Regions from separate parts of the Actinoplanes sp. NPDC023714 genome, predicted to be linked through region 1. Evidence: riboswitches for the same ligand, from Rfam matches in the RefSeq annotation. Region 1 holds a riboswitch; the other holds the start of a gene.
What was found. A riboswitch is a leader RNA that binds a small molecule or an ion and turns the genes downstream of it on or off. The one in region 1 is predicted to bind glycine.
Positions count from the first base shown of each region.

Region 2: it holds a riboswitch for glycine, as region 1 does, so the genes downstream of both, gcvT (glycine cleavage system aminomethyltransferase GcvT) here and gcvP (aminomethyl-transferring glycine dehydrogenase) in region 1, are expected to answer to the same signal.

Region 1 covers NZ_JBFAAR010000002.1:610,030-614,727, reverse strand. Annotated here, with positions in the region: gene gcvP (aminomethyl-transferring glycine dehydrogenase) at 1-2,519, opposite strand, end outside; glycine riboswitch at 2,596-2,687, opposite strand; gene mgrA (L-glyceraldehyde 3-phosphate reductase) at 2,748-3,743, shown strand; gene AB0G10_RS10710 (nucleotidyltransferase domain-containing protein) at 3,743-4,399, shown strand; gene AB0G10_RS10705 (nucleotidyltransferase domain-containing protein) at 4,396-4,698, shown strand, end outside.
Region 2 covers NZ_JBFAAR010000010.1:243,468-248,165, forward strand. Annotated here, with positions in the region: gene AB0G10_RS34820 (L-serine ammonia-lyase) at 1-482, opposite strand, end outside; gene gcvH (glycine cleavage system protein GcvH) at 485-856, opposite strand; gene gcvT (glycine cleavage system aminomethyltransferase GcvT) at 853-1,917, opposite strand; glycine riboswitch at 2,045-2,141, opposite strand; gene AB0G10_RS34835 (GGDEF domain-containing protein) at 2,233-3,618, shown strand; gene AB0G10_RS34840 (PAS domain S-box protein) at 3,593-4,698, opposite strand, start outside.

The sequences.
Region 1 (4,698 bases):
AGCTCGGCGAGGTCCTCGCTCTCGGTCGGCTCCACCATGAGGGTGCCGGCGACCGGGAACGACATGGTCGGCGCGTGGAAGCCGTAGTCGATCAGCCGCTTCGCGACGTCGTCGACACTGACCCCGGTGGCCTTCGTGATCGGCCGCAGGTCGAGGATGCACTCGTGCGCGACCAGGCCGTTGTCGCCGGCGTAGAGCACCGGGAAGTGCTCGCGCAGCCGCACCGCCGTGTAGTTCGCGGCGAGGACCGCCGCCGCGGTGGCCGCGGCCAGCCCGTCCGGGCCCATCATCCGCACGTACGCCCACGAGATCGGCAGGATGCCGGCGCTGCCGTGCGCGGCCGCCGAGACGGCGTGGTGGTCGCCCTGCTCGAGCGGGTTGCCGGGCAGGAAGCCGGCGAGGTGCTGCCGGACCGCGACCGGGCCGACGCCGGGACCGCCGCCGCCGTGCGGGATGCAGAACGTCTTGTGCAGGTTGAGGTGGCTGACGTCGGCGCCGAACTTGCCGGGCTTGGCGAAGCCGACCAGCGCGTTGAGGTTCGCGCCGTCGACGTAGACCTGGCCGCCGGCCTCGTGCACCTGGGCGCAGAGCTCGGCGATCCGGGTCTCGTAGACGCCGTGCGTGGACGGGTAGGTCACCATGATCGCCGAGAGGTTGTCCCGGTGCTTCTCGATCTTGGCGGCCAGGTCGTCCATGTCGACGTTGCCGTCCGCGTCGCAGGCCACCACGACGACCCGCATGCCGGCCATCACGGCGCTGGCCGCGTTCGTGCCGTGCGCGCTGGACGGGATGAGGCAGACGTCGCGGTGGGTCTCGCCGCGCGAGCGGTGGTAGCCGCGGATCGCCAGCAGGCCGGCCAGCTCACCCTGCGAGCCGGCGTTCGGCTGCACGCTGACGGCGTCGTAGCCGGTGATCTCGGCGAGCCAGGACTCCAGCTGGGCGACCAGGTCCTCGTACCCCTGGGTCTGGTTGGCCGGCGCGAACGGGTGGATGTTCGCGAACTCCGGCCAGGTGACCGCCTCCATCTCGGTGGTGGCGTTCAGCTTCATCGTGCAGGAGCCGAGCGGGATCATGCCCCGGTCCAGCGCGTAGTCGGAGTCCGACAGCTTCCGCAGGTAGCGCAGCATCGCGGTCTCGGAGTGGTGGGTGTTGAAGACCGGGTGGGTCAGGTACTCGGTGGTCCGGCGCACCAGCGACACGTCGGCCGGGCCGGCGACGGTCGCGCCGAACGCCGCGAGGACGGTCGCGACGTGCGCGGCCGTGGTCGTCTCGTCAGTGGAGACCGAAACGTGGTCGGCGTCGACCAGGCGCAGGTCGACACCCTCGGCGGCGGCCGCCGCGACGATCGCCGCGGCGCGGCCCGGGACCCGCGCGGTCACGGTGTCGAAGAAGACCGGCCGGGTGATCTCGATCCCGGCGGCGGTCAGGCCGCCGGCGAGGGCGCGGGCGTGGTCGTGGGCGCGCTCGGCGATCGCCCGCAGACCCTGCGGGCCGTGGTAGACGGCGTACATGCTGGCCATGACGGCGAGCAGGACCTGCGCCGTACAGATGTTGCTGGTCGCCTTCTCCCGCCGGATGTGCTGCTCGCGGGTCTGCAGCGCCAGCCGGTACGCGGGCGCGCCGTCGGCGTCCTTGGACACCCCGACGAGCCGGCCCGGCAGCGAGCGTTCGAGCCCGGCGCGCACCGCGAGGTAGCCGGCGTGCGGGCCGCCGAAGCCGAGCGGCACGCCGAAGCGCTGGGTGGTGCCGGCCGCGATGTCCGTGCCGATCTCGCCCGGGGCGCGCAGCAGGGTCAGCGCCAGCAGGTCGGCCGCGACCGTGACGAGGGCACCCTGGGCGTGCGCGGCCTCGACGAGCGCCGCGTGGTCGCGGACCGCGCCGGACGCGCCCGGGTACTGCAGGTGCAGGCCGAAGAACTCCTCCGGGAGCTCCGCCGCGTCCAGGTCGACCAGGACGACCTCGATGCCGAGCGGCTCCGCCCGGGTGCGCAGCACGCTGAGCGTCTGCGGCAGCGTGTCCGCGTCCACGGCGTACACCTGGCTCTTGACCTTGGAGGCGCGCCGCGCGAGCGTCATCGCCTCGGCGACCGCGGTGGCCTCGTCGAGCATCGACGCGTTGGCGGTGGTCAGCCCGGTCAGGTCGGTGACCATGGTCTGGAAGTTGAGCAGCGCCTCGAGCCGGCCCTGGCTGATCTCCGGCTGGTACGGGGTGTACGCCGTGTACCAGGCCGGGTTCTCCAGCACGTTCCGCTTGATCACCGCGGGGGTGTGCGTGCCGTAGTAGCCGAGGCCGATCATCGGGGTGGCGACCGTGTTGCGGCTCGCGATCGCGCGCAGCTCGGCGATCGTCTCCTCCTCGGAGAGGCCGGCCGGCAGGTCCAGCTCACCGTGGAACCGGATCGACTCCGGGATGGCGGCGTCCATCAGCTCGTCGAGCGAGTTGTAGCCGACGGCCTTGAGCATGTGGGTCTGCTCGTCCGAACCCGGACCGATGTGACGGGGTACGAAGGGTGACGTCATGGGCGACTCCAGGCTCTCTGAGAAGGTCGGCACGCAACCTCCCCCTCTGTCATACCCAGACGGGTACTTCAGAGCGCCTGCCCACGCGGTCCTTCTGCCTGAGAGTTTTCCGGGGAGGGTTTGCCCCTTCGGCGCCGTCGCGAGGACGGTCTCTTCCGCACAGGTGTTGCCGGCACGACCAACCTACCAGCGCGCACCCGGTGGGATCACCGTCCTAGGGTGTGGTGTGTGACGTACACCCCTGATTCCACCCGCTACGACGCCATGACCTACCGGCGCTCCGGTCGCAGCGGCCTGAAGCTCCCCGCCATCTCCCTCGGCCTCTGGCACAACTTCGGCGACACCCGCGCCTTCGAGACGCAGCGCGCCATCGTGCGCCGCGCGTTCGACCTCGGCGTGACCCACTTCGACCTGGCGAACAACTACGGCCCCCCGCCCGGCAGCGCCGAGGCGAACTTCGGCCGGCTCCTCGCCGGCGACCTCAAGCCGTTCCGGGACGAGCTGATCGTCTCGACGAAGGCCGGCTACACCATGTGGGACGGGCCCTACGGCGACTGGGGATCGCGCAAGTACCTGGTGTCGTCGCTGGACCAGTCGCTGCGGCGGATGGGCCTCGACTACGTCGACATCTTCTACCACCACCGGCCCGACCCGGAGACGCCGCTCTACGAGACCGCTGCGGCTCTCGACGCGATCGTCCGGTCGGGCAGGGCGCTCTACGTCGGCATCTCCAACTACAAGTCGGCGCAGGCCGCGGAGATCGCCGGCATCCTGCGGGACCTCGGCACCCCGCTGCTGATCCACCAGCCCTCCTACTCGATCCTCAACCGCTGGATCGAGCACGACCGGCTGCTCGACACCCTCGAGGACGCCGGCGCCGGCTGCATCGCGTTCAGCCCGCTGCAGCAGGGCCTGCTCACCGACCGCTACCTCGGCGGCATCCCGGACGACTCGCGGATCCGCACCAGCGTCTTCCTCAACGAGAGCGCCCTGGACAGCAAGACCATGGGCCGGCTGCACGCGCTCAACGACATCGCGAAGCGCCGCGGCCAGTCCCTCGCCCAGCTGGCCCTCTCCTGGGCGCTGCGCGACCAGCGGATGACCAGCCTCATCATCGGCGCCTCCAGCGTCGGCCAGCTGGAGAACAACATCGCCGCCCTCGCCGGTCCCGCGCTGACCGCCGCCGAGCTCGACGAGATCGACGGAACGGTCATCGACCTCTGATGATCGGCCTCGCACTGTCGGTCGTGGTCGGCTCGCGGGCCTACGGACTGTCCGGTCCCGGGTCCGACCACGACCGGCGGGGCGTCTTCGTGGCGCCCACCCGGTCCTTCTGGAGCCTCGACAAGCCCCCGACGCACTTCGACGGCCCCCGCGACGAGGAGTTCAACTGGGAGGTCGAGCGCTTCTGCGCGCTCGCGGCGCAGGCGAACCCGACGGTCCTCGAAGTCCTCTGGTCGCCGCTCGTCGAGACGATCACGCCGGACGGCGCGGCCCTGCGCGGGGCACGGCAGGCGTTCCTCTCCCGGCGCGTTGCCGAGACGTACGGCAGCTACGCCCGCGACCAGCTCAAGAAGGTCGACGCCCGCCGGGCCCGCACCGGCGAGACCAACCACAAGCAGGCCATGCACATGATCCGCCTGCTGATGGCGGGCGCCCACGTGCTGCGCACCGGCGAGGTCCTGGTCGACGTCACCCCGCTGCGCGACCGGCTGCTCGCGGTCAAGCGCGGCGACGTTCCCTGGCCCGAGGTCACCGCCTGGTCCGCGGACCTGCAGGCCGACCTGGCCGCGGCGGCCGCGTCGACGGCCCTGCCGGAGCACCCGGACCGGATTCGCATCGACACCCTGCTGCACGAGATCCGGGAGCACAACCTGTGACCATCGACGTGCCGGCCTGGGCCGCCGAGACCGCCCGCGCCCTCCCCTACCCGCTGATCTTCGCGACGGTCAGCGGCGCCCACCTGTACGGCTTCGCCTCCGTCGACTCCGACCTCGACCTGCGCGCCGCCCACCTGCTGCCGGCCGCCGAGGTGGTCGGCCTGCGTACCGGCCCGGAGACCCTGCAGCACGAGGGCGTCCGCGACGGCGTCGAGCTCGACGTCGTCAGCCACGACCTGCTCAAGTTCGCCCGCCTGCTGAACAGCCGCAACGGCTACGTCCTGGAGCAGCTGCTCTCC
Region 2 (4,698 bases), on a different contig from region 1:
AGGCTCAGCAGATCGGAACCGGACGCGAACGGATGCGGGACGGGCGCCTGTGACCCTCGTACCGGGGCGAAGAGGTCTCCCACCACGAAGCCGCCGCCGACCGAGAAATACCGCTTCTGCAGGAGCTCGGCGCCATCGGCGCCGAGCGCCGTGAACACCATCCCGTTGGGGTGCTCGGGCAGGGATCGGCGGCGGTGCAGCACGAGGTCCACGGCGAACGGCAGGTCGCCGGTCGCGGGCTCGCGGGTCACGTCCACCGTCTCCGGGTCGCACCCTTCCAGGCCGAGCAGCACCGCCTTCGGCGTGCCGTGGCCGTGACCGGTCGCGCCCAGCGAGCCGAACAGCTCGGCCCGCACCGACGCCACGCCGCCGACATCGGTCAGCCGGCCGGCGAACATCCGGGCGGCGCGCATCGGGCCGACCGTGTGCGAGCTGGACGGGCCGATGCCGATCGAGAAGAGGTCGAACACGGAGACGGCCATGATCATGACTCCGGTGAGATCAGCGCGGCGTAGGCCGCGGCGTCGAGGACCTCGGGCGTGCCGGTCACCCGTACCCGGTAGAGCCAGCCGGCGCCGTATGGATCGGAGTTGATCAGCCCCGGGTCGTCGGCGAGCGCCCTGTTGACTTCCACGATCTCTCCATCGGCCGGCGCGTACACCTCGCTGACGGATTTGGTCGACTCGATCTCGCCGCACGGGTCGCCGGCCTTCGTGACCGTCCCCACCTCGGGCAGGTCGACGAAGACCACGTCGCCGAGCGCGTCCGCGGCGAACGCGGTGATGCCGACCGTGGCGATCTCGTCGTCGGTGAGCCACTCGTGGTCGCGGCTGTAGCGGAGGTTCAGGGGGATCACTGGGGGCTCCTGCGGTAGAAGGGCAGTGCGACGACTTCGGCGTCCTCGCGGGTTCCCCGCACGTCGACGACCAGCCGGGTTCCGGGGGTGGCGAAGACGGGCGGGACGTAGGCCATCGCGATCGGGTGGCCCAGCGTGGGCGACGGGGCGCCGCTGGTGACCTCGCCGACCCGGTCGCCGCTGACCGGGTCGAGCACGGCGTGGCCGGCGCGGGGCGCCCGGCGCCCGGCGGTGACCAGGCCGGTCAGCACCGTCGCGGTGCCCTCGGCGGCGGCCCGGCGCAGCGCCTCGGCGCCCACGAAGTCCGGCTTGTCGAGGGCGACGACGCGGCCGAGGCCGGCGTGGAACGGGGTGGTCCGCACGGTGAGCTCGTGGCCGTAGAGCGGCATGCCGGCCTCGAGGCGCAGCGTGTCCCGGCAGGCCAGCCCGGCCGGTTTCGCCCCGCCGGCGGCCAGGGCGTCCCAGACGGCCTCGGCGTCCGCGTCCGCGCAGTAGATCTCGAAGCCGTCCTCGCCGGTGTAGCCGGTGCGGGCCAGGAGCACGTCGCGGCCGGCCACCTCCGCGGGCCGGATGCCGTAGTAGGGCAGGTCGTCGCCGGCGCCCACGACCTTCACGGCGTGCGGGCCCTGGACGGCGATGAGCGAGCCGCCGGCGTCGGTGATCTCCACGGCGAAGCCGTTGGCGTGCTCGCCCAGCACGGCCCGGACCATCGCGGCGTTGGCGGCGTTCGCCACCACCAGGAACCGGTCCTCCGCGAGCCGGTAGACGACCAGGTCGTCGAGGACGCCGCCGGTCGTGTGGCAGAGCATCGTGTACCTGGCCCGGCCCGCCTTGACCGTGGACAGCCGCCCGGCCAGCGCGTAGTCGAGGAACTCGGCGGCGTTGCGCCCGGTCACCGCGATGCGGCCCATGTGGCTCAGGTCGAACAGGCCGGCCGCGGTCCGCACGGTGTGGTGCTCGGCGAGGTCGCTGCCGTAGCGCAGCGGCATGGTCCAGCCGGCGAACGTGGTGAGGCTCGCGCCGAGGCGCGCATGGACGTCGAAGAGCGCGGTGCGTCTCACGGGAGGCTCCAGGATCGAGAAGGGTGGGCCTCCCTCGCTCTGTCATGGGGCCTGAGAGCTTCACCGCCTCCGCGTGGGGCGGCTTGCACCGTGGGCGCGTCCCAGGGGACGGCTTTCCAGAGTCGCCTGCATCGCAGCGGTACGGGGGCCTGAGAGATTCTGAGGGAGAAGTTGCTCCTTCGGCGTCCGATTCACGAGAATCGGAGCTCTCCCGCTGCGGGTGAACGGCTTGTTCAGTTGTGGCTGCAAGCTATCCGGGCCCTCATGATCACGTCAAGCGCTCACCGATCGGCGCAACCTGCCGACAGGAGGACCGTGGGGGCGATCAGCTGCTGGCTCGCGGTCGCCGTCTGCGCCACGGCCATGACCTACTTCATCGTCCGCTCGCTGCCGCGGATCGCCGCGGACGACCCGCAGCGGCGCTTCTGGCGGACGTTCGCGGCCGCCGGGGTGATCTTCAGCGCCGGCGAGTGGATCCAGCTGGCCCAGACGATCGCGGCGCCCTCGTCGGTGGAGGCGCTCACCGGCACCGGCGCGGCCCGCACGGTCGCGCTCGCTCTCGGCGGGTCCGCGCTCGTGGCCGTCCTCGCGACCTATCCACTGCCGCACCGTTCCGCGCACGTCCGGCTCTGCTACCACCTCGACCTGGCGACCGTGGTGGTGGCGGCCGGCGTCTACGGCATCTACTGGACGGTGACCGGCTCGGCGTTCACCCAGAACCTGGCCGGGATCGCGGCCGGGCCGGTGGTCGCCATGATGGCCGCGTTCACGGCCGGCCGGCTCTACCTCAGCGGTGCGGCGCCGTTCCACTGGCACGTCGGGGTGGTCGGGCCGGTCGCCGCGATCGCCGAGGGGGTCGCCCGGGCGCTCGGCCCGGCGCTGGCCCGGGAGGGCCGGCCCGGACTCGTGTTCGTGCTCAGCGTCGGCTCGCACGTGATGCTGCTCGGCACGGCCTGGCTCCAGTACCGCCGGTATCGCGCGGTGGCGCCCCGCGTGCGACGGAGGCCGTACAGTGTCCTGCCCTATCTCGCTCTCGCGGCGGTCTTCGGCCTGCTGGTGGCGACGCTCGCGATCTACGGCCTCGACCTGCGGGCGTGGATCATCCTGGGTGGCGCGGTGACGTGCAGCGCGATCGTGGTGGCCCGGCAGCTGATCGCGTTCATCGACAACGCCCGCCTGCTGACCGAGCGGGACGCGCTGGCCGAGCGGTTGCACACGATGGCGTTCACCGACAGCCTGACCGGCGCCCGCAACCGCGCCTTCTTCCTGGACGCGCTCTCCTCCGCGCTGGAGTCCGGCGCCGACGTCGGGGTCATGCTCGTCGACCTCGACGACTTCAAGCCGGTGAACGACCGCTTCGGGCACGCGGCCGGCGACGCCGTGCTGGTCGAGGCCGCCCGGCGCCTGCGGGAGTGCGTCCGCGACGCCGGCCTGGTGGCCCGCCTCGGCGGCGACGAGTTCGCGATCCTGCTGCCGGACGGCGACGGCACCGGCGCCGGCATCGCGGAACGGATCGTCGCGGCCTTCGCGGACCCCTTCCGGCTGCCGTCCGGGGACCGGGTGGTGACCGGGGCCAGCGTCGGTCTCGCCGCCGGTTCCTTCACCGGCGCCTCGCACGCGCTCAGCGTCGCCGACCAGGCCATGTACCAGGCCAAGAACGACGGCAAGGGGTCCTTCAGGAGATCGGCAGCGTCAGCGTGAAGATGCTGCCGCCCTTCGGGTTCGGCTCGTAGCCGGCCGTCCCGTCGTTCGCCTCGGCGAGCCCCTTGACGATGTAGAGCCCCAGGCCGTGGCCCTTGATCGCCGGGCTCATCCCGGCCGCCCGGGTGAACCTGTCGAACAGGTGCGGCCGCAGGTCCTCCGGGATGCCCTCGCCCTCGTCGCACACCCCGATCACCGCGGTGCCGCCGCGCCGCTCGACGATCACCTCGGTGACGCCGCCGCCGTACTTGGCCGCGTTCGTGCAGAAGTTCGTGACGATCTGCTGCAGGTGGCTGGGGTGCACCAGGACGGTCATCCCCGGCGCGCAGCTGACCGGCGGGCTGACCTCGAGGCCGGCCAGGATGTCGCCGAGCGCCGGGCACAGCTCCACCGGCTCCGGGGTGGCGCTCATCTGCCCGGCGTCGAGGGTGCACATGGTCAGGATCTCGGCGCGCAGGATCTCCAGCCGGCGCGCCGAGCGGGCGATCACCTCGACCGCCTTGCGGTGCGGCGGCGTGACGTCGTCGAGGCTGCCGAGCAGCAGCTCCGCGTACCCGGTGATGGTGTTGAGCGGGGTGCCGATCTCGTGCGAGAGCATGCCCATGAGGTCGAGCTTCAGCGCGTTCGCGGCGGCCAGCTGGGAGTTGCTGTCCTCCAGCTCGTCGTTGCGCTCGGCCAGCTCGGCCTCGGCCGCGGCGCGCTCCCGCTCGGCGGCGAGCCGCGCCGTCACGTCCTGCAGCACCGCGATGAAGCTGACCGGCTGGCCGTCGCTGTCCCGGACCAGGGACATGCCCATGGCCGCGTCCACCAGGTGCCCGTCGGCGTGCAGCATCCGCAGGTGCCGGTCCAGCGGCAGGTCCTGGGTGAAGAGCCGGGCCGCGGCCCGGTGGTTGTCGGCCCGCTCGTCCGGGTGGGTGATGTCGTCGAGGGTCATCCCCTCCAGCACCGCCACCGACCGGCCCAGCATCGCCGCGAGCGCCGGGTTGACCTGCTGGAACCGGCCGTCCAGGGCGATCGTGGCCTGGCCGACCGTGGCCAGCGAGAACTGGGTGCGCAGCCGCTTCTCGCTGTCCGCCATCC